3 regions of the Brevibacillus sp. FW301-21C12A genome follow, and region 1 is predicted to be linked to each of the others. Evidence: riboswitches for the same ligand, from Rfam matches in the RefSeq annotation. Region 1 holds a riboswitch; each other region holds the start of a gene.

Region 1 (7,809 bases):
AAGGGCGCAACGAGGCGTTCGTTCTCGATACGCACGGCTGGCCGCAGCGGGCGATTGAGGACCCGCAACTGGAAGCGTCTTTGAAGGGCGCCCACCAGGGGTTTGTGGAGACAGGGATGCAAAATATCGCCCTGATTCGCCGCTACTTGCCTAATCGGGAGTTGAAAATCAAGGAATTTTGGATAGGGGACAGGGGAGCTACCCGGGTGTCGATCCTATTTTTGCAAGATGTCGCACATCCGGAGGTTTTGCAAGAAATGGAGGACCGGATCAAGCAGATCAAGATCGACTCGATTCTCAATACAGGCGAGCTGGCAGAGTTGATTGAGGACAATCCGTTTTCCCCTTTTCCGCAGTTGATGATGACGGAGCGGCCCGATTCGGTGGCCTCGCACATTTTGCAAGGCAAGATCGCCGTCGTGGTAGACCGTTCTCCCAGCGTCTTGATTGGCCCTGCCACCTTTTCCTCCTTTTTTCAAAACGGGGACGATTACAGCACGCGCTGGCTTGTTTCGTCGTTTATTCGTCTGTTGCGGGGGCTGGCTTTTATCATCGCGACCTTTCTTCCGGCTCTCTACATCGCCCTGATCTCGTTTAACTACGAGGTGATTCCGCTCGACTTGATTTTATCGGTCGGAGAGTCGAGAGAGAGTGCCTTTTCCGCCTTTACTCGAAGCGATGCTTATGGAGCTGACTATGGAAATGCTGCGGGAAGCAGGGGTCAGGCTGCCAACGCCCATCGGACAGACGGTAGGCATCGTGGGGGGGATCGTCATTGGACAGGCAGTAGTTCAGGCGGGGATTGTCAGCAACATCATGGTGATTGTGGTCGCGTTTACAGCGATCTCCTCCTTTATCATCCCGAATTACGATATGGGGTCTGCGGTTAGACTGCTCCGGTTTCTCATGATGGTGCTGGCTGCTTTGTTCGGTATCGTCGGGATTATCGTCGGGCTGATGGGCCTCATTGCCCATCTGATCCAGTTGGAATCGCTTGGCGTTCCCTACGGAAGTCCGCTCGCGCCCGCTCGTTTCAGCGACTGGAAAGATTTCTTTGTCCGCTTGCCGTTTTGGACGATGCGGGATCGGCCAGTCAGTACGAGGGCCATTCAAGCGAGAAGGCAGGGAGATAATCGTCCAAGGGGAGATGGCGAATGAAAAAATATGCCTTCAATGAACTGACGGTCTTCCAGTACATTTATTTGATTCACGGTGCGCAGGTAGGGATCGGGGTGTTGTCCATGCCGCGAGAGCTGGCCGAGGTGGCAGGGACGGACGGATGGCTCTCAATTTTGATTGGTTGGTTCGCGGCTATGGCGGTCAGCCTGGTCATCATCGGCATCATGAAGCGCTATCCCGGCAAAACGATTGTGGATCTGCAGCCGTTGTTTTTGGGTAAATGGCTGGGGAAAGTCTGTGTTGCAGGAATCGCCGTCTATTGCGGTTTTGCCTCTTTCACTGTCATGGCCAACACTGCGGCCATCGTCAATACGTGGATTCTTAGTCAGACACCGATTTACATGGTAGTTATTTTGCTGGCCATTCCGGCTTATATGGTTCTCCAAGGCGGCTTGCGGGTGCTTGGACGGTATGCCGAGCTGATCTTTTATCTGACGCTGTGGATGCCGATCGTCTTGGTCACTGTCTTGCCGAAAACGAACTGGCTTTATTTGCTCCCTATTTTCAAGGAAGGGTGGTGGCCGATTCTGGTGGCAACAAAATCAACGGTTCTGTCTTTTTTAGGATTTGAACTGGCTTTTTTTCTCTATCCTTTTTTGCAGAAAAAGCAGTATGCAGTCCTTGGTATCGTTGTGGCCAATACGTTGTCCATGCTGATTTTTATGAATATCACCTTGTTCAGTTTCGTGTTTTTCAACCCCGATGAAATTCTACAATATACGTGGCCAACATTGAATTTATGGAAGGTGATTGAGTATCGATTTTTGGAACGAATGGATATTATCTTTCTCGCTTTCTATTTATTTTACTTGTCTACAACCAGCTTCCCTTATCTGTATTTTTCAGTCTTCTCGTCAAGTCAATTGTTCGGTGCAGCAGATCATCGCAAGCATTTAGGCATCGCTTTGCTGTTGGTTATTTTACTGCTTTGGCTGTATACGCCTACGTTCATGGATTTACTCAAATGGAAGCAGTGGTGGAGCACTGGCGGTTTGCTATTCGGATACGCGCTGCCCGTTCTGGCTTTTGTGCCGATCTGGCTGCTGCGTAGGTCAGTGAAGGAGTGAAGGTTATAAAAAGATACGTACACGTTCTATTGATTTTGTGTGTAGTCTCCCTGCTGACGGGGTGTGTGGATCGGATTGATCTGGAAGACGCGACGATCACCCTGATGACAGGGATAGATCTGAATGAAAAAGATCAGCTTCTCGTCTATTTATCGAGTCCGGTGTTCAGCAAGGAAGCCAAGGATAAGGAAGAGGAGTACGGAGTCAAGATAGAATCGCTCCGTCAGGCAAGAGGACGGTTTGACGGGCTGGTGACGGGCCTTTCGTTATCAGGCAAAATACAGGTGTTCGTTATCGGGAAAAAACTGTTGGAACATCCCGATTGGTTTCCCATTATGGATGTGATGTTTCGCGATGCGCGATTTACGGTGAATGCGCGAGTGATCGTTTGCGACGGGCCGGTCAAGGAGCTGTTCAATTTTAATCCGACGGATAAGCCGCGGCTTCCGCTTCACCTAACCAGGCTGCTCGATAAGGCAAGCCAAAGGAATTTGACAGTAACAACAAGGTTACAGGAATTTCATCGACAAATGTTTGAAAAAGGAGGCACACCGTTACTCGCTGAAATCAACTCAGGACGCTCTGTTAAAGTATTGGGGACGGCACTGCTAAACAAGGGCGGCAAGTACGCTGCGCTGCTCGAGCCAAGAGATACGATGCTGTTGCAGATGCTCCGTAATCAAAAGCAGGGAGAGACATCCTTGACGCTTCCGCTTCCCGTAAACGGTGGCAGCAATCACATAGCGAGGGATCGGCTCAGTTTTTTGGTGAATGGCGTCAATCGCTCCGTGAAAACAAGCTACCGTAACAATCGGTTTCAATTCGACGTAAAAATGAAAATTCGCATTTCCATCACCGAAAGGCTGTTTTTGTTCGACATGGAACAAGACTACAGGAAAATGGAGCAAATGATTAGCGAGGAACTGCGCAAAGAGTTCGCAAATCTGGTCACAAAGTGCCAGGAGAGTGGAACAGACCCGTTTGGCTTTGGCGTGTACGCCCGTGCCTATGAGTACGAGGAGTGGAAAAAGGTACAGGAAGATTGGCCGGCGGCATTTGCCAGAGCCGATGTCCGTATTGTGCCGGAGGTGTCGATTATAGGCGATGGCGTCATTAAGTGAGTAAATAGCAGGAAAAAGGAAAAGCACCTTGTCGCCAAGGCTATGGTCCAAGGTGCTTGTTTGTTTTTGCGATACGTATCAGTAGATAGCCTCCCAGCCTGCAGGAGTGACGAACAGGCGGATTGCCTTGATTTTGCGGTCGTCCATCAAGGTGAAGTAGTGGCGGAAGTTCGGCGGTACGGAGATCAGGTCGCCTGGCTCAAGCTCGACGTCGAAGTAGCGCCCGTCTTTGCCCTTGATCGCGAAAATGCCGTGGCCGTCTACGCAGAAGCGGCACTCGTCGTCGGTGTGATGATGCTCGTTCTTGAATTTCACGAGCAGCTCATCGAGGTTAGGGGTTTTGTCAGAGAGGACGATGATGTCGGCAGTCAGGTAGCCGCGGCGCTCGCTGATCGCGTCGATCTCCGGCTTGAAGGCGGCGAGAATCTCCTGTTTTTCTTCCTCTGTCGGGCTGTAGTTGTCGCGGTGCTTGGGATCGAGGCGGTCTACGCCCCATTTTTCGTAAATGATCTCTTGGCTGTCCAGGAAGGAAATGACTTCCTCCGGTGCGGAAATGTACTCGTTAGTGTCGTGGAAACGAATTTGTGCCATCTTGTTTGCCTCCTTGGTTAATTGGTTGTAGTGGACACGACGGCTTGGCGCAGTTGCAGCCAGCGGGCGTGGTACTCGAACAGAAATTCAAATGCTTCCAGGTGGCGCTTCGCTTCAAAGTCGTTGCCGCCCCAGGCGTAAATGCCGTGGTTGCGGATGAGCACGCCCGGAATTTCCGGGGTGATGACTTTTTCAATCGCGGCGGCCAGGGTCGGAATATCGGCAAAGTTCTCAACAATCGGAACAGTGATACGCGCGTTTTCCTCCCAAATGCCCAAGCCTTTAATCAGCTCTTGCCCCTGGATGGAGAAGGCGCGCTGGCCGAAGTACAGCTCGGAGATGAGGTTGTTCCAAACGGTATGGACGTGGAAGCAGGCACCTGCCTGCGGGAACTTTTGATAGACGACGGCGTGGATCAACGTCTCTGCGGACGGCTTGAGCGAAGTCGCGTCTACAGGGCGGGAATCTCGATCGACTACGAGGTAGTCTTCCGGCGACAGCTTGGTCTTGTCTTTGCCGCTTGCGGTTACGGCAAATTGCAGCGGCTCGTTCTGGATTTTGATCGAGAGATTGCCGCTGGTACCGGGAAACCAGTCCCGGCGGGCAAATGTCAGCTTGGCGTCGTCCAGACGGCGAAAAGCGTCCAGACGTTGTTCGAGTGTTGCGGTCATGGATTAGACAACCTCCTGTTTCAGTTCGGTCAGCGTGCCAATCACGTCGTGGAAGGTCGCGAATGTGCTGTGCGGCAGCGCAAGCTCCTGTGCCTTCTCGGCGAGGAAGGAGCGGGCGATGACGTAGTCGGCGATCTTTGCGCCAGCCAGGTCCGTGATCGAATCGCCAATGACGACGCGATAGTGAGTGGCAGGGTCGTAGCGGCGAATGATGGTCGTCTTGCACATGCCGCAGCCGTTTGTGCAGTGCTCGTCGCAGGAGTGCGGCCACGTGATCGTGATGTTCTCGCCGGAGAAGTCGCTGCCGTTGCAGTAGATCGGGACACCGCTAAGGTCAAACGGAGCGAGAATCGGCTGGACGAAAAAGTCGATGCCGCCGCTCGTAATCAAAAGCTCGATGCCTTCCTCGCGGCAAAAGCGGACGAAGTCAGCGAAGCCGGGGCGAATCGTAGCCTCCTGGACGATGTAGTCTACAATATCCTGGCGCAAGGAAGAAGGGAGCAACTGAAACAGCTTGCCGACGCCTTCCTGTACGCTTATTTGTTGCGAAAGAATTTGTTTGGTGAGTGCTTCCCATTCGGGGGGAGCGAACTTTTTCACAATCGCGACGATGTTGTCTTTTTCCGTAATCGTTCCGTCGAAATCGCAGAACAGCACGAGCTTTTTGCTCATCGTGCGCCACCCCACTTTTCCAGGGCGATGGCAAGCTCAGGCGATCCGGCAGCGGCTTCTTCCAGGCTGCGCCCGGCAGTGACGGCAGCGATTGCGTCGACAAAAGCTTTCGCTCCGGCCGTCGCGCCGCCGGGGTGGCCGTGAATGCCGCCGCCCGCGTTGACGATTTGGTCGAGACCGAAGTCCTGATACAACTGCGGCACGAGTCCGGGATGAATGCCTGCGGACGGAACCGGGAACGAGCGGCGCACGCCCTCCAGCGGCGTCGTCAAGTTGTGGGCGAGTTGCAGCGCTTCTGTCTTGTCCAGCGCCACGTTGCCGTACGGAGACGGGAACAGCACCAGGTCTGCTCCGGCGATCCGCATCAAGGTGCCGAGCAGAAGCGGCGTGGCGATGCCGTAGTCAGGCGACGGATAGTACGCGCCTGCGAGCGCCGGGTGCGCCATGATCGGGACGTTGACATCCGGATCGGCTGCCAGGCGGTGCAGGGCATCGAAGCCGAAGGCCAGCACGTTGAACAGCAGGCAGTCGGCGCCCGCTTCGACCGCGCGTTTTGCCTTTTCGTTCAGCTCGTTGATCGGCCCGGTCAGGTTGGCGGCGTAGAGGACAGGCTTGCCTGTCTCGGCTTCGGTCTCCAGGGCGATCTGTTTGAACGCCTGGATGCGCTCAAAAAACGGTGCGCGGTCGTCCGCGAAGAAAATTTCGTCATCTTTGACCAAATCGACGCCGCCCTGCGCCTGTGCTTTAAATTGCGTTTTCAGATCGTCGAACGGCAGGCCGAGGCAAGATTTGAAAATGCTCATCAGGAGCGGACGGTTTTGGGCGTCCAGTCGTCCGCGCAGTCCGTCTATGCCGAACTTCGGTCCGGGAAAAGCCTGGAGGAACGAGTCGGGAAAAGCGATGTCGACCAGCTTGATTTTTCCGTCCATCGAGAGCTTTCCGAAAATTCCGGTCAAGAGCGAAGGAATGTCGCTGGTGAAGTTGCGGGTCGGGTAGCTGACGGTAATCAGCCCGCGCACATCCCCGTTTTCCAATGTTTCCAGCGGAGTGGCGCTGACGGCTTCGCCTAGGTACGGCGCCAGCTCCGCTTGCTTGGCAGCGGGCAAGTCCGTCCAGGAGCCGACCGTCATGCCGACTGCGATGGCAGCGGCTTTTTTGTTCAAGTCTTTGGCTTGTGTCAAATAGGTGACGAGGATGCGTTGCTCACTCATGCTAGTCCTCCTTGGCAGCTTGAAAAGCTGTCGTGGTCGTTTCGAAACATGTAATCATGCAAAAAAGCCTCCCCACTTGAGCGGGGAGGCGGTTGTCGACTATGAAAACGTCTCGTCTCCTCTCATCTCTCGGGTCAGTAGCCGGAACAAACAGCTCCGACTCTTATCCGTTGGAATTAGCACCGTTTCGCTATTTTTGTCGAACGCAAAAAAATAGCGCCGGTTGCCGGGCATCATAGGGCCAGTCCCTCAGCCAGCTCGCGATAAGAGTTTATGTGGTTCACACGCCATCTATCCGTGTGCGATACACCCATGATATGCCTTCTCGTTCCGCTAGTCAATCTTTGTTTTTCCGAGAATGTGCATCTGCTCACAGGGAAAAGGAGGCAGCAAGTGAAACTTTTTTACTCAGCGTGCGTGGTATCGGATGAAAGGGTGTGGAGGCATTGGGAAAGTAGGCTTGGAGGACGTGTACCAGTTGCACGTAAACGATATATACCGCTATCTTTTCCGGCTCACACGCGATCGGAGGCAGGCGGAAGACTTGACGCAGGAGACTTTTTTTCGCGCGTATGCCTCCCTGGATGACTATCGCGGGGAAAAAGTGCGGCCGTGGCTGTTCAAGGTGGCCTACCACGCCTTCGTGGACTGGCATCGCAAACAGAAGCGGCGGCCAGTCGATTACGTCGGGAGCGTGCCGGAACGACTGGATGCTTCCGCCGTCGATCCCGCTGACCAGCTCGTGAACCAGGAGTTGTGGGAGGCTGCATCCGCCTGTTTGGAGCGGCTGCCGGAAAAGCAGCGACAGGTGATTTTGCTGTCGGCGATGCAGTTTTCCTACGCGGAAATGGCGGAGGTGCTGGGAATCGAACTGGCGGATGTCAAGCGCTCCCTGTTTCGGGGACGGCAAAAGATGCGGCAACTGTGGAAGGAGGAAGGGCTATGACGAACCAAAACGGGGATGACCGCGAGCAAAAACTGCTTGCTTACCTGAGAGGGGATTTGACGGGAGAGGAAGCGAAACGGCTGGGCGAGGAACTGGCAGACGACGAAGAGTACGGGAAGCGGCTGGAACGGCTATTGCTCGGGGAAGAACAAGGGACAGACGGCAAGCAGGAGGCTGCGCCAGGGCTTTCGGAAGCAAGACAACGGGCGATCGTCCGCCGGGGAAAGTGGAAAAACAGGCTGACGACCTCCTTCTATGCCTTCGCGATTCCTTGCCTCGCGGGTGTGCTCTTGCTGTTCGTAAACGGCTGGGTGGGGACGCTGATGCATGACGATTTGTTCCGGGTGGCAC
Region 2 (7,809 bases), on a different contig from region 1:
AGCCGATTGTCGTTGCCGCTGCGCAGGTAGGGGGAGCGCCAGTTTTCCGGGAAGCGGTACGGCTGCTCGCCGAACATCAGTCCCAGGACGTCATCGGAGTCAATCGGCAGGAAGTGATCGTAGTTGTCCCTGCGGCCCCCTTCCGACAGGTTGATATGGGACAAAAAGTAGCGCAAATAATGTTCTCCTGTTTCGGTATGCTTTACGATGGAGTAGCTTTCAAATTCGGAGCTTTCCAGTTCTTTTATCGTTTCTATACAGGACAGAAATTCGTCCTTTTCACGCGCGAGCAGAGCGTCCATTGTCGATCGTTCCTTTCATCGGTTTGGGTAGCCTCATGATAGCAAAAGCGTTTCGCTCTGACAATGAAGGCAGAGCGGTCAAGTGCCATCCTGTTGAAAAAAGTTAACTAACGATGCTTCTCACAAAAAGCCCGTAGCTGGATCAATGGCGGCGAGAAGGCAACGGTCGCGCCTGCGGCAGCAGAAAAAGTCGCGCAAGCCTTTTGGAAAACGATGGTGGGGGAAGAAGCCGACGTTTACGAGCGCCAGGCGACAGAGGTTTATGCGGATGAGCATTGGCGCAACAGAACGTGGATGAACGTCAGCGACCAGCGGATGGAAAACGGCAAGCCTGTCCCGTATGACGTCCTGACCGTCCAGGTGGACAAGCGTGAGCGCGTCGCCTTTTACGGCAGGCGGTCTGGCTGCGATCGCACTGTCCATGACATGAAAAAAGAGGCTATCCCTTCAAGCCAAGGCAAGGGGGATAGCCTCTTCCTGTCATTTACTTAGCAGTCGTCGTTCGAACACCCGACAATGACCAGCAGGATAAACAGTACGAGCACCAATGCGAAGCTGTCTCCAAAGATGCCGTGTCCGCAGTAAGATGTACTCACGTTTGTTCCCCCTCCTTTCCGTTATGCTACAGTCTATACACGAACGCACAGATTGGCGTGGGCGAATGCCCGGTATGCGCAAAAATGGGCGCAGAAGAGCGGGAAGAGTGTAAAGAATAGACAAATTCTCAATTGACGAAGACTTTTCGCGGTGTTAAGATACTTTCAAACATCAAACCTGAAAGCAAAAAATGAATAGCATAGTAACAACTCTTATCAAGAGAGGCAGAGGGACTGGCCTGATGAAGCCTCGGCAACCGGTTAAAATCCGGTGCCAATTCCAGCAAAGCTACGTGCTTTGAAAGATGAGAGGATGGTTCAGGCGCAAAGTGTATCCGCGGACAAATCCTCTTCTTTCAAAGAAGAGGATTTTTTGATGCAAAAAACGGCTGAGAATAAACCGACGCAAGGGAGAAAAGGAGCACGTCAATGAAACCCACTTTTCGCGAACAGCTTTCCCGGAAAATTCTGATTCTGGACGGTGCGATGGGCACCATGCTGCAGCAGGCGAACCTGACCGCCGATGATTTTGGCGGCGAAGCGTACGACGGCTGCAACGAGCTGCTGAATTTGACCAGGCCCGATGTGATTCGCTCCATCCATGAAAAATATTTGGAAGCGGGAGCGGACATCGTGGAGACCAATACATTCGGGGCGACTTCGGTCGTGTTGGCCGAATACGATGTCGCGGACAAGGACCTGGAAATCAATATCGCCGCTGCCCGTCTGGCGAAGGAAGCAGTCGATGCCTACTCCACAGCCGAATGGCCGCGCTACGTGGCGGGGGCGATGGGGCCGACGACGAAAACGCTGGCACTGACAGGCGGCGTCACTTTCGAGGAACTGGTGGAGTCGTACTACCGCCAGGCAAAAGGGTTGATTATCGGCGGGGTGGACGTCCTGTTGCTGGAGACGTCGCAGGATACGCTGAACGTCAAGGCAGGCGGGATCGGCATTCGCCAGGCGTTTGAAGAACTGAACGTAGAACTGCCGGTGATGCTGTCCGGAACGATCGAGCCGATGGGTACGACTTTGGCGGGGCAAAACATTGAAGCGTTCTACATCTCGCTTGAGCACCTGAAGCCCGTGACGATCGGCCTGAACTGTGCGACAGGGCCGGAATTTATGCGCGACCATCTGCGCACGTTGTCCGGCTTGGCCCAATGTGGGGTAAGCTGCTATCCAAACGCCGGGCTGCCGGACGAAAACGGGCACTACCACGAGACGCCGCAAGGACTTGCTGCGAAAATGCGCGCTTTTGCCGAGCAAGGCTGGCTGAACGTGGCAGGCGGCTGCTGCGGAACGACGCCTGACCACATCCGGGCAATGGCGGAGGCGCTCAAAGACTGCAAGCCGCGCCAGGCAACAGAGCAGGCGGTCAGTGCCGTATCCGGCATCGAGGTCGTCTACGTCGAGGACGACAATCGCCCGCTTCTGGTCGGGGAGCGCACGAACGTCATCGGCTCGAAAAAATTCCGCGATCTGATCGCAGCAGGGCAGTACGAGGAAGCGTCCGACATCGCCCGCGCCCAGGTGAAGCGCGGGGCGCACGTCATCGACATTTGCCTGGCTGACCCGGATCGCGACGAGTATGCGGACATGGAAAAGTTTTTGCAGTTCGTCGTGAAAAAGGTCAAGGCTCCGCTCATGATCGACTCGACAGACGCGAAAGTGATGGAGCTGGGCTTGCGTTATTCCCAGGGAAAAGCGATTCTCAACTCGATCAACCTGGAGGACGGACTGGAGCGCTTTGAAGAAGTGGCTCCGCTAATCCGCAAGTTCGGGGCGGCCGTCGTCGTCGGGACGATCGAGGAAGCCGGAATGGCGATCACCCGCGAGAAAAAGCTTGAGGTCGCGAAGCGCTCCTATGACATATTGGTCAACCAGTACGGCATCCCGCCGCAGGATATCATTTTTGACCCGCTCGTCTTTCCGGTAGGGACGGGAGATGAACAGTACATCGGCTCCGCGCGGGAGACGGTGGAGGGGATTCGCCTCATTAAAGAAGCGATGCCACAGTGCAAGACGATTCTTGGCGTCAGCAACGTTTCCTTCGGTTTGCCGCCAGCGGGACGCGAAGTGCTCAACGCGGTGTTTTTGTACCATACGACGCTCGCCGGACTTGATTTTGCCATCGTCAATACGGAGAAGCTGGAGCGCTACGCTTCGATCCCGGAGGACGAGCGCAAGCTGGCGGAAGCGCTGCTGTTTGAAACAAACGACGAGACATTGGCAGCCTTTACGGAGTTTTACCGCCAGAAGAAAAAAGAAGTGCGCGTGGAAGCTTCCTCGCTGACGCTGGAAGAGCGGCTGGCCCGCTATGTGGTGGAAGGCTCGAAGGACGGCCTGGTCGACGATTTGAAGCTGGCACTGGAAAAGTACACGCCGCTGGAAATCATTAACGGTCCGCTGATGGCCGGGATGGAAGAGGTCGGCCGTCTGTTCAACGGCAACCAGCTCATCGTTGCGGAAGTGCTGCAAAGCGCGGAAGTCATGAAAGCGTCCGTCTCGTTTTTGGAGCCGTTCATGGAAAAGAGCGATTCCGCGTCGAAAGGCAAAATTTTGCTGGCGACCGTCAAAGGCGACGTGCACGACATCGGCAAAAATCTGGTGGAGATCATTTTGGCCAACAACGGCTACAACGTCGTGAACCTGGGGATCAAAGTGCCGCCTGAGCAACTGATTGCCGCCTGCCGCAAAGAGAAGCCGGATGCGATCGGCCTGTCCGGGCTGCTGGTGAAGTCGGCCCAGCAGATGGTCATTACCGCACAGGACTTGCGTGCGGCGGGAATCGACGTGCCGATGATGGTCGGAGGGGCGGCGTTGACCCGCAAGTTCACCTCCAACCGGATTGCGCCTGAATACCGCGGGGTTGTGCTGTACGCCAAAGACGCGATGGACGGCCTCGATCTCGTCAACCGTCTGCAAAACCCGGAGGAGCGCGAGCGGCTGATCGCGGAACAGCAGGATTTGGCCGAAGCGGCTGCTGCCGCTGCTGCACAGCCTGTCGTGCAGGAGAAAAAAGCTCCGCTCCCGGCGCGTTCGGCCATCAGCAGAACCGTTCCGATCCACCTGCCGCCGGATTGCGACCGCCATGTGCTGCGCCAATACCCGATCAGCCACTTGCAGCCGTACTTGAACTTGCGCATGCTGCTCGGCAAGCATCTGGGCGTGCGCGGCAATGTGGAAAAGCTGCTCGAAGCGGGCGACGAAAAAGTGCTGGAGCTGTACGGCGTGGTCGAGGAACTATTAAAGGAAGCGAAGCAGCGCGGAACGATTACTGCGCACGGCGTGTACCAGTTTTTCCCGGCGCAAGCGGACGGCAACGATATTATCGTCTACGATCCAAACGATCACAGCAAAGTGCTGGAGCGCTTCTCGTTCCCGCGCCAGCCGGAGGAACCGCATCTGTGTCTGTCTGATTTCTTGCGCCCGGTCGAGAGCAAGGAAATGGATTACGTCGGCTTTTTGACTGTGACGGCAGGGGGCGGTATCCGCGAGCGTTCGACGGAACTGAAGGAGCGCGGCGACTATTTGCGCTCGCACGTCTTGCAGGCGCTCGCTCTGGAGTTGGCGGAGGCGTTCGCCGAGCGGATTCACCACATGATGCGCGACGTCTGGGGGATTCCCGATCCGGCGGAGATGACCATGCTGGAGCGCTTCGGTGCCCGTTACCAAGGCATTCGCGTGTCGTTCGGCTATCCGGCTTGCCCGAATCTGGAGGACCAGGCGCAGTTGTTCCGTCTGCTGCGGCCAGAGGATATCGGCGTTCAGTTGACAGAAGGCTTCATGATGGAGCCGGAAGCATCTGTCTCCGCGATGGTATTTGCCCACCCGGAAGCGCGCTACTTTAACGCGGGTCCGTCGGTGTTTGAAGTATAGATCGTCTAATGAAATGGGAGAGAAGGGATTGAGTTGACGACGAGCAAGAAAGACTTACGGGACTATTTGCAAGATCACCTGCTGGTCGGAGACGGAGCCATGGCGACCCAGCTACATGCGCTGGGTGCCCCGGTTGGCGTCAGCTTTGAAGAATTGTGTTTATCCAATCCGCGCGTGGTGCATGAGGTTCATGCCTCGTACTATCAGGCGGGGGCGCGCCTTTTGGAGACGAATACGTTTTCGGCGAACCGCGACGCGCTCAGCCGCTACGGCCTGGAGCACAAGGTAGCGCGGATCAACCGTCTCGCTGTGGCGATCGCCCGCGAGGCGGCACAGGATGATGCGTATGTAGCGGGCAGCATCGGCTCGATTTTGGCCGGACGGGTCAAGAAAAAGGTACTGGATGAATATCGCGACCAGTACGAGGAACAGGCAATCGCCCTGTTGCACGCAGGCGCAGACGCGCTGATTTTGGAGACGTTTCTCGATCTGGAGGAGCTATTGCTGGCGATTGAGGTCATCCGTCCGTTGACAGATGTGCCGGTCATCGCCCAGCTTGCGACGCTCGAAGTCGGGCGGACGCGCGACGGCTACTCGTTGACAGACGCTTTTCCGCAGTTGAAAAAGGCAGGAGCTGACATCATCGGCCTGAACTGCCGTTTGGGTCCGGCTGAAATTTTGCGCTCTTTTGAAGGGACGATCTTCCCGGACGATTCGCTGCTGTCGGCGTTTCCAAACGCAGGAAGGCTGGGCATGACGGACGGGGAGTACGCCTTCAAGTCGTCTCCCGAATACTTTGCCGAAAGCGCCTTGCGCCTGAGGGACCAGGGAGTTCGCCTGATCGGCGGCTGCTGCGGAACGACTCCTGCGCACGTGAAGGCGATGGCAGACGCGCTCGCTTCGCAACAGCCGAAAGCCCGCGTCAATCCGCCCGTTGCCCTGGTCGAGCGCCCGCACATTTCCGTGCAAAGCACCCACGAGCGGGAAAAGCCGAGCATTGTCGAGCGGGTCAAAACAGGCACGACGATCATCGTCGAATTTGATCCGCCGCGCGATCTCGACGCCGAGCAGTTTTTGGACGGTTGCTGCGAACTGCACAAGGCCGGGGCGGATGCGATCACCCTGGCGGACAATTCGCTCGCCACTGTGCGGATGAGCAACATGGCGCTCGGCGCGCTGATGAAAAACAGGCACGGGATCGACCCGCTGCTGCACATCGCCTGCCGCGACCGCAATCTGATCGGCCAGCAATCCCACCTCATGGGGCTGCACGCGCTCGGCATCGACCAAATTCTCGTCATCACGGGCGACCCGTCGCGCTTCGGCGATTTGCCGGGGGCCAGCTCGGTGTTTGACGTTACTTCCTTCGATCTGATCCGCATGGTGAAGCAACTGAACGAAGGCGTCTCGTTCTCGGGACGTCCGCTGAAGCAAAAAGCCCAGTTTATCGTCGGCGCGGCCTTCAACCCGAACGTCCGCAACATGGCGGCAGCCGTCGCCCGACTGGAAAAGAAAGTCGAGGCCGGGGCCGATTACATCATGACTCAGCCGGTGTACGACGTCGAATCGATCCGGCAGGTGCACGAGGCGACCAAGCACATCGGGATTCCCGTCTTTATCGGAATCATGCCGTTGACCAGCTCGCGCAACGCCGAGTTTTTGCACAACGAGGTGCCGGGCATCAAGCTTTCGGCGGAAGCGCTGGAGCGAATGAAAAAGGTGCAGGGTCCGGCCGCCAGACAGGAAGGGATCGCCATTGCGAAAGAGCTGCTCGATACGGCTGTCCGCTATTTCAACGGCATTTACCTGATTACGCCCTTCAACTACTACGAGATGGCAGCGGAGCTGATCGCCTACGTGCGCCAGCAGAGCGCGCTGGTCAAAACGGCGCAGCCGTAACGGCTTTCGCTCGCCAAGCCCACTCTCTGTCGACATGCCAACAGGCCCTCGCGTAAAAGACAGGCTACAGCCTTTGTCGTTTACGCGAGGGCTTTTAGTTCGTCCAGCATGTACGCAGTCTTTAAGGATTCGCGTGTGCAAAATTGCTGGATGTGCGCCGCATCCATTTGCTCGTACTGCTTCATGCGCAAAAAGCGTTCCATTATATGCGGAAAGGCGAGGTCGACAAACAGCAGGTGAAGCTGTTCGGCCGACAGCGGGTTTTCCCGCAAATAGCCGCGCAACAGGTAGGCAAACAGTTGCTTGTTCCATGCCCCTTCCTTGCGCATGGCAAGCGACAGCACACGGCTGATGTCTTTGGAAGGAAAGTCGTAGCGGACATCTTCCCAGTCGATGATCGCGATTCGTTTGTTGCGCACAAGCAAATTGCCGTTGTTGAAGTCGCCGTGGCAGAGGAAGTGCTTGCTGAGCGGCGCTTTTTTCCACTTGGCAAAATAGGCGGACGTATTCAGTTGCTTGCGCGCCGTCTGTCCAGCCTGGCGAAAATACGGGAGGTACTCGACGATGGTGGAGAAATGCGGCTTCTGCTTGTCTGCGTGCCGTTGCTCCCATTTTTCCAGCGCGGCCAGGTCCGTTTTGTATTCTTCCGACCATTTTTTGGCGCCGTTGTAAAGTTCGCCGTGCTTGGAGGTAAAGCCGAGCTAGCTTTTGTGAAACTGCCCGAGCAAAGCGCCGACCTGCTCCAGCTTGCCCGGCGAGTTGTAGGCGAGCTTCGGCCAGGACAGCCACTGATGGAGGACGAACAGGTTGTCTTTCCAAATAATATAGCGTTTGCTGTTTTTCGTCCGCTGAATACCGGGGATGAGGATTCCTTGTTTGCGCAGGTGCGCTTCGGCGTTCAGGATAAAATGCTGGCGCTCTTTGGGCAAATACGATACTTTGCCGATGAACTTGCCGATGGAAGTATCGAAAAAAACGACGAGCGACTTGGGCGTTTCCCTAAGCTTTTCGTGCTGGATGACAGTCAGGGCGTATTTTTGCTCGATCTTGCGGATGAGGTCGTCCATCCGGTTTGCGCCTCCCTTGCGTATAAGATCGTACGATTATAGTACGCCAAGAGAGACAGCGGT
Region 3 (7,809 bases), on a different contig from region 1:
CCTGACCAAAGAGGACTGGAAGTATGTAGACGAAGCGATCCGTTACCTGGAGCTTACGGACATTCAGCACAAATACCTCGACCAGTTGAGCGGCGGGCAGCGGCAGCGGGCGTACATCGCCATGGTTGTCGCGCAAAACACGGAGTATGTGCTTCTCGATGAGCCGCTGAACAACCTGGACATGAAGCACTCGGTCCAGATCATGAAGGTGCTGCGCCGCCTGGTGGACGAGATGGGCAAAACCGTCGTGATCGTCATTCACGATATCAACTTTGCTTCCTGCTACTCGGACTATATCGTGGCGCTCAAGGATGGCAAGGTCGTGAAGGAAGGCACTACCGACGAGATCATCGACCCGCAAACCTTGAAGGATGTGTACGATATGGACATCCACATCGAGGACATCGACCAAAACAAAATATGCGTATATTTCGCGTAACGCTTTTCTTCCCTTCGATAAAATTATTTTGATGGCATGCAAGGGGGTTCATCAGCAAGCTATCAATAATTTTATATATATTAAAAAACTTATAGAGGTGAGAGAAATGAACAAAAAAATCCTTGTGCTGTTCATGGCCGTACTGTTGGCAGTCTTTACAGCGGCATGCGGTTCCGGCTCCAATAGTGCAGCTCCTTCCCAAACGTCAGAGGCTTCCAACGGCGCCGCGAAGGAATCCGAAGAAATCACGATCAAACATAAATTGGGCGAGGCAAAACTGAAGAAGAACCCGCAAAACGTAGTAGTCTTTGACTACGGTGTACTCGATTCCCTGGACAAACTGGGCATTGAAGTGAAAGGGGTAGCGCAATCCAGCATTCCTCCTTACCTGGAGAAGTTCAAGGACGCGAAATACACCAACATCGGCAGCCTGAAAGAGCCTGACTTTGAAAAAATCAACGCGATGAAACCGGATGTAATCTTCATCTCCGGCCGTCAGCAAGACGCTTATGAAGAACTGAACAAAATCGCCCCAACCATCTTCCTGGGTGTAGATACGACCAAGTACATGGAGTCCTTCACCGAGAACATGAAAACTCTCGGCACTATCTTCGGCAAAGAAGCGCAAGTAGACGAAGAACTGGCAAAAATCAACGACTCTATCAAGCAACTGAATGAAAAAGCGACTGCAAGCGGCAAAAACGCGCTGATCGTTCTGGTGAACGAAGGCAAGCTGAGCGCTTACGGTCCTGGTTCCCGCTTCGGCATTTTGCATGACGTATTTGGCTTTGCTGCTGTAGACAAAAACATTGAAGTTTCAACACACGGTCAAAGCGTATCGGCTGAGTACGTGGCAGAGAAAGACCCTGACTACCTGTTTGTCGTAGACCGCGGCGTAATCTCCGGAAACCAAGGCGTTTCTGCCGCAGCAAAAGAAGCGGTAGAAAACGACCTGGTGAAAAACACCAAAGCGTTCAAAAACGGCAACATCATTTACCTGGATGCCAACTACTGGTACCTGTCCGGTGGCGGACTGGTGTCTACAGCGAACATGGCTGATGAAATCCTGAAAGACATCAAGTGGTAATCAAACCTCGTTGACAGATAGGCAGCAGCCCGGGGCAGATCAAGCCCCGGGCTGCTTGCTTGTTTTTCTTTGCACCAAAAAAGCCATTCTCCTTTTGGCCGATCAGGAGAATGGCTTGTGCTGTCGATGATAGAGAAAATTAACGAGTGCCGACCAGCTTGCGTTCTTCTTCTTGCACCGCTTGGGCGGCTGGTTGAACTGGGCTGGATGCAGGTTGCTTGTTTTCAACGGCATGGCTCAGCTCGTAAGGGAGGCAAAGCGGCACGCCTGTGCGCGGGTCGGTCAAAATGTCTGCTTCGATGTTGAATACTTTGCGCAACATCTCGGGAGTCATGACTTCTGCCGGAGTACCTTCTGCCATGACGGTGCCGCGAGAGATCGCCACCATGTGCTGGGCGTAGCGTGTCGCATGGTTCAAATCGTGGACGACCATGACGATCGTGCGGTTTTCTTCCTCGTTCAGCTTTTGCAGCAGCTTGAGCACTTCCAACTGGTGTGCCATGTCGAGGAAGGTGGTCGGCTCATCCAGGAACAGAATGTCGGTCCCTTGCGCCAAAGCCATGGCGATCCAGGCGCGCTGGCGTTGACCGCCGGAGAGCTGGTCTACAGGACGGTCGTAGAAGTCGACCATACCCGTCATGGAAATGGCCCATTGGACGATTTCCTTATCTTCTTTGGTCAGGGAGCCGAAGCCTTTTTGATGCGGGAAGCGGCCGTAGGTAACAAGCTCAGACACGGTCAATCCATCGGGAGCAGTTGGGTTCTGCGGAAGAATCGCCAGTTGCTTGGCGACTTCTTTGGTCGACTGTTGATGGATAGACTTCCCGTCCAGAAACACCTGTCCGCCTGACGGCTTCATGATCCGGGCCAATGTTTTGAGGATAGTCGATTTGCCCGAGCCGTTTGCGCCGACCAGCGCGGTGATTTTGCCGGAAGGGATGCTGATATTCAGGTCTTTGACAATGGAAAGCTCGCCGTAACCGATGTCCAGCTTTTGCGTGTATAAGCGTTCCACAATAGGCCAACTCCTTTATAGGAAAGTATGTACATGTATGAGTAAAAGCAGACAATGATAATCATTTTCATTAAAGTATATAACGGAATGCAGGCAATTTCAATACTTGATCGCTTGATCGCGTGCAATCGAGGCATGAGAAAAGCCAACCTGCTCTCTAGTGTGAGCAAATTGGCTTGGGAATAACAAGCTTATGAAAATAGGCGACTAGCTTTGGTACGTGATGTGGGCGATGATGCCTTCCTCGTCATCCAGTACCAGCTCGATACCCGCAGAGTACGGGTTGCGTTGCATTTGCGTCTCCAGATAGAAGCGGATGGCTTCGATCAGGTTGATCTCGACGAACACCTGCTTGCGACCGTTGGCGTAAACTTCAGCGGAAAAGCCGTAGTCTTCGTCCCACATCAGCTCAACTTCTACGTCTTGCGGCTGAACTTGCTTTTTGCTCGCCACATGCAGGCAGATGGCGTTGATGAGCATTTGCTCCGAAAATGTTATCTTTTCCATGCGTTCAGTTCCTGTTTCTTCGCGCGTTGCGTTTTGAAGTAGACGAAGATTTTGCGGATCAGGACGATCACAGCCACAATCGCCAGCATGTTAATCAGGAAGCCGAAGATTGCGCCCAAAGCTCCCATGTCGCCAAACAGGCTACCGAACAGCAATCCAGCCAGTCCACCGACGAGAAGGCCTTTCATGAAGCCGCCGCTGCTTTTGGTCGGAGCAGCAGTTGCCGGTGTATTGGTTGTCGTGCTTTTATTGGTAGAGGCATTTACATTCGAATCGGCTTTGGTTGGAGTTTGCGTGTTCGTTGGAGCTGTATTGGAATTGAACGACTTTTTGCCAGACTTGTAGCCTTTTGCATCGGCGTGATCTGTGAATCCGCCAGGAGCGAGTACGAGCATAACGGCGACCAACAGCATGATGAGTTTTTTCATGTGATTTGAGTAGCCCCTCTCTATTCATTGAGTTACATATAAGTGTACATGAATATTTGGAGCTTTTCCACCAAACATTCGGTGAACATTGCTGGATGGAAGAAGAAAACAAAACGAAAGCCCCTGACGTGCAGCAGCAGCCAAGGGCTTTCTCGCTATGCGCTTTTTTTCAGTTTGCGAGCCGCCCAGTTGCCGAGCGACTGGATCAGTTGCACCAAAACGACGAGGATGATGACGGTAATTATCATGACCTCGATATCCCATTGCTGGTAGCCGTAGCGCAGCGCCAGATCGCCCAGCCCGCCCGCTCCGACGGCTCCGGCCATCGCGGTCGCGCCGATCAGGCCGATGGTGGCAATCGTCAGGCAGAGCACGATGCCCGGTCTTGCCTCGCGCAGCATGATGCGAAAAATAATTTGTCGGCGCGAGGCTCCCATGGCCTGGTACGCCTCGATGACGCCGCGGTCCACGTCGTGCAGCGCCGTCTCCATCAAGCGGGAAATATAAGGAGCCGTGTAGACGATCAACGGCACGATGGCGCCCTCGATGCCGATGGAGGTACCGACGATCAGCTCGGTGAACGGGATGATCGCGACCATCAGGATGATAAAAGGCAGCGAGCGCACGATGTTGATGATCGTATTGAGTGCGTGGTAGATGAATTTGTTCGGAAACAGATGGTTGCCCTGGGTAACGACGAGAAGAATCCCCAGCGGAATGCCGATGAGCGTCGCAATGAACAGCGCGATGCCCACCATGATGACAGTTTCCTGCAAGGACTGTCCGAAGACAGGAATCATTTCAGTAAGGCGGTCCATGAGTGCGTGCCCTCCTCTCGTTCGACGATGTCCACTCTGTAAACCGATTCGCGCAGAAAAGCAATGCCGTCCTCAATCGCCCGTTCCTCCCCGGAGATATGCAGCAGCAGAATGCCCAGCGCCGTTCCTTTAATGGAAGTAATCGAGCCGTACAGCAAGTTGGTGCTGACCGGAAAACGCGCGGACAGCGTGCCGAGCACCGGATCGAGCGCGGCATCCCCGCGAAAAGCTACGCGAAGTATTTTCGAGACAGGCCCGGACGGCTTGATTTTGGCCAAAATTTCACCCGGCACTTCATCGTCAAAAATCGTCTTGATGAAATTGCGCGTCGTCTGCTGCTGCGGATTGCTGAAAATATCAAGCACAGTCCCTTGCTCGATGATGACGCCGTTTTCCATGATCGCGACCTGGTCGCATATTTTTTTGATAACCTGCATTTCGTGGGTAATCAGCACGATTGTCAGATTGAACTTGCGGTTAATGTCGAGCAAAAGCTCCAAGATCGATTCGGTCGTCTGCGGGTCGAGAGCAGATGTCGCTTCGTCGCACAGCAAAATTTCCGGATCGGTGGCGAGTGCCCGGGCAATGCCTACCCGTTGCTTTTGCCCGCCGGACAGTTGGGAAGGATAGGCGTTTGCCTTGTCCGCCAGACCGACGAGGCGCAGCAAGTCTTCTACCTTGCGCTTGATAACGTCCTTTGGCACTCGGTTCATCCGCAATATTTCCGCCACGTTGTCAAAGACGTTGTAGGAGGAAAGCAGATTGAAGTGCTGAAAAATAATGCCGATCTTTTTGCGCGCCTGGCGCAGTTCTTTTTCCTTCAGCTCAAGCAGATTTTGCCCGTTGACGACTACGGAGCCGCTCGTCGGCTTTTCCAACAGGTTGATCGTGCGGAGCAGGGTACTTTTCCCCGCTCCGCTAAAGCCGATCACGCCGTAGATTTGCCCTTTTTCCACGTTCAGAGATACGCCCTTCAAGGCTTCGACCTGCCTGGCTCCTACCTTGTACGTTTTATGAATATCAGTTAGCTGTATCATCACGAGTGTCTCCTTGTTGTCGGTTGTTCCCGGCATGTTTTTACCAGGACGGCAGCACGGCTCCTTCAAAGTGTTCGTCGATAAACTTCTTCACTTCTTCCGAGCGGTAGATGTCCACGAGCTTTTTGTAGGTCGGGTTGTCTTTGTCTGCTTCTCTGACGGCGATGATGTTGACGTAAGGAGAATCAGACGTTTCCGAGAAGATCGCGTCTTTTTTCGGCGAATAGCCTGCTTCCATGGCGAAGTTGGTGTTGATCGAAGCGACTTCCACGTTGCCGAGCGAGCGAGCCAAAAACGCTGCCTCCAGCTCCTTGAATTGCAGTTTTTTCGGATTTTCCACGATGTCCAGCGGAGTCGCGTTGTCTTTCACGCCGTCTTTGAGCTTGATAAGTCCGGCAGCCTGGTAGAGCAACAGAGCGCGGGCGCGGTTCGTCGGGTCGTTTTGGATGCCGACCACGCCGCCTTCCGGGATGTCCTCTACTTTTTTATGCTTGGTGGAGTAGAGCCCCATCGGGAAGGTTACGCCTTTGCCGATCTCGACGATTTTGGTTTTGTGGTCCTGATTGAACTTGGCCAGGAACGGGATGGTCTGGAAGCTGTTCATATCGAGATTGCCTTTATCGAGAGCCTGGTTCGGTTGCACATAGTCGTTGAACACGACCAGCTCCACGTCGATTCCTTGGCCTTTGGCGACTTCTTTTACTTTGTTGAAAATTTCTTCGTGAGGGCCGCCTGTCACGCCGACCTTGATTTTGGTTTGCTGTTCAGCAGCAGCTCCACCGTTTGCGGGAGCCGCTTCCTGTTTGCCGCCGCACGCCGTAACGAGAGAAGCAGCTAGCAGAAGCGAAGTGAGAAATAAGCCTGTTTTTTTCATGAAAATTCCCCTTTTCTTTGGTGTTTGTATATCTTGAAAATAGTAACCGGGAAAACAAAAAGCCTCTTCCGCTAAGAAGAGGCTTGTAACTGCGCATGCAACATTCACAGTGGTCAATGCCTCTCTTATCTGTCGGAATTGATTTCCGCTGGATTTGGCACCATATCGGTGGGATAGGTTGCCGAGGTGTCATAGGGCCAGTCCCTCGACCTCTCTTTATAAGAGAAGTGGCTTATGAAATTCGGTCAAAGCAAATTGCCTACAATTCATATTAGGTTAGTTGGATTATAGCTTGCCGATTTCGACCTGTCAATTGTTTTTCCGAACGAATTTTTGACTGAAAAATGTAAAAATGATCTAAATACGAATGTTTGCTTGCTCTAGCCAGAAATCATATGTATAATGGGAGCAACGAATCCGATAACAGCTCTCGCGGGTGATGTCATGAGTTTAACAGACACGAATGAAACGAGAAAAAAGCTGTCTGCCATTTATAATGAGATAGCGAAAGAGTTGTTCGGATTTGGAACGACTTTGCTGAGAGTGACCATTGAGAATCAGTTGATTACCTTCCACGCCAAGCATCGCCGTTCACCGCGCTCTGCCGCGCTTGAAGGCGAAGCCCCGGCCCTGAAGCTCGAAGTCGATTTTCGCATGTCTCTTCTTTATAAGAGGAAACTGAAAGAACGGCTGGAAGAAGAGATGGGTCTGAAGCTGGAAGCTGTGCTAAGAGACTATGACGCGCCTACGCAGTGGGCGATCACGAATGTGATTGTGAGCGGCTCGGAAAATTAAATACTTGCCCCATTCGTTCGGATTTTCCCTTTTGATTTATCTCAAGGGAAGACCGTGAAAATGGTGTGAAACGGGTGTCGCTTCTCTTTGTTTACGAAGAAAAGTGCTCTTGTTTAGAATGTATCGTTCTATTCAAGGGTGCTTTTCTTTTTTCTTTTTCAGCTTCTCAACGCTTTGCAAAGGGGGTGGTTGATGAATAAAATCACCGAACGAGGGAAACAGTAGGGGGTTTCACGACACGCAGTATAAAAACGAGAAAACACTTCATTCTATGAGATGGAATCATTCGTCATTTATAAGCCGAACGGGAGGAACATTACGATGAAAAAAATGCTGACAGGAATACTTTCTGCTTCCATGCTGTCTCTGGTGCTTGCAGGCTGCGGCAGCAGCGACAAAACGCAGGAGGGAGCAGCAGGCGAAGCTGCCAAAGGCGAGCCGCAAAAGCTGGTAATCTCTACATGGGGCTTTTCTGAAGACTTTTTCCGCAAAGAAATCTACGAACCATTTGAAAAAGAGCACAACGTGAAAATCGTGCTCGAAATCGGAAACAACGCCGAGCGTCTGAACAAAATCCGCCAAGGCAGTTCCGACGTCGATCTGATCTATCTCTCCGACTACTATGCGCAGCAAGGAATCGACAGCGGCGTATTTGAAAAAATCGACCGCAGTCGCATTCCGAACCTGAACCAGATTTACGATATCGCCAAAGCGCCGCTGGGCGAGGACTACGGTCCAGCCTACACGATCGGACAATTCGGGATTGCCTACAATCCGAAGCTGGTCACAACCGAGATCAAAGATTGGAA

Evidence for each region. Region 1 has a riboswitch for S-adenosylmethionine ahead of AC3WQH_RS15465 (2,3-diketo-5-methylthiopentyl-1-phosphate enolase). Riboswitches for the same ligand answer to the same signal wherever they lie in the genome.
Region 2: it holds a riboswitch for S-adenosylmethionine, as region 1 does, so the genes downstream of both, metH (methionine synthase) here and AC3WQH_RS15465 (2,3-diketo-5-methylthiopentyl-1-phosphate enolase) in region 1, are expected to answer to the same signal.
Region 3: it holds a riboswitch for S-adenosylmethionine, as region 1 does, so the genes downstream of both, AC3WQH_RS09765 (MetQ/NlpA family ABC transporter substrate-binding protein) here and AC3WQH_RS15465 (2,3-diketo-5-methylthiopentyl-1-phosphate enolase) in region 1, are expected to answer to the same signal.

The regions. Positions count from the first base shown of each region.
Region 1 covers NZ_JBYTBG010000024.1:33,923-41,731, reverse strand. Annotated here, with positions in the region: partial or broken gene AC3WQH_RS15495 (spore germination protein) at 1-1,158, shown strand, start outside; gene AC3WQH_RS15490 (GerAB/ArcD/ProY family transporter) at 1,155-2,246, shown strand; gene AC3WQH_RS15485 (Ger(x)C family spore germination protein) at 2,243-3,367, shown strand; gene AC3WQH_RS15480 (1,2-dihydroxy-3-keto-5-methylthiopentene dioxygenase) at 3,446-3,958, opposite strand; gene AC3WQH_RS15475 (methylthioribulose 1-phosphate dehydratase) at 3,976-4,629, opposite strand; gene AC3WQH_RS15470 (2-hydroxy-3-keto-5-methylthiopentenyl-1-phosphate phosphatase) at 4,633-5,301, opposite strand; gene AC3WQH_RS15465 (2,3-diketo-5-methylthiopentyl-1-phosphate enolase) at 5,298-6,512, opposite strand; SAM riboswitch class I at 6,632-6,782, opposite strand; gene AC3WQH_RS15460 (sigma-70 family RNA polymerase sigma factor) at 6,940-7,458, shown strand; gene AC3WQH_RS15455 (anti-sigma factor) at 7,455-7,809, shown strand, end outside.
Region 2 covers NZ_JBYTBG010000002.1:123,315-131,123, forward strand. Annotated here, with positions in the region: gene AC3WQH_RS02170 (hypothetical protein) at 1-302, opposite strand, end outside; gene AC3WQH_RS02175 (hypothetical protein) at 516-794, shown strand; gene AC3WQH_RS02180 (YjcZ family sporulation protein) at 791-898, opposite strand; SAM riboswitch class I at 1,109-1,210, shown strand; gene metH (methionine synthase) at 1,328-4,780, shown strand; gene AC3WQH_RS02190 (bifunctional homocysteine S-methyltransferase/methylenetetrahydrofolate reductase) at 4,814-6,679, shown strand; partial or broken gene AC3WQH_RS02195 (phosphotransferase) at 6,760-7,338, opposite strand; gene AC3WQH_RS02200 (hypothetical protein) at 7,381-7,746, opposite strand.
Region 3 covers NZ_JBYTBG010000011.1:91,715-99,523, reverse strand. Annotated here, with positions in the region: gene AC3WQH_RS09800 (iron ABC transporter ATP-binding protein) at 1-439, shown strand, start outside; gene AC3WQH_RS09795 (siderophore ABC transporter substrate-binding protein) at 546-1,526, shown strand; gene AC3WQH_RS09790 (ABC transporter ATP-binding protein) at 1,666-2,541, opposite strand; gene AC3WQH_RS09785 (YxcD family protein) at 2,749-3,048, opposite strand; gene AC3WQH_RS09780 (hypothetical protein) at 3,036-3,476, opposite strand; gene AC3WQH_RS09775 (methionine ABC transporter permease) at 3,632-4,294, opposite strand; gene AC3WQH_RS09770 (methionine ABC transporter ATP-binding protein) at 4,273-5,331, opposite strand; gene AC3WQH_RS09765 (MetQ/NlpA family ABC transporter substrate-binding protein) at 5,372-6,205, opposite strand; SAM riboswitch class I at 6,328-6,430, opposite strand; gene AC3WQH_RS09760 (hypothetical protein) at 6,650-7,000, shown strand; gene AC3WQH_RS09755 (ABC transporter substrate-binding protein) at 7,322-7,809, shown strand, end outside.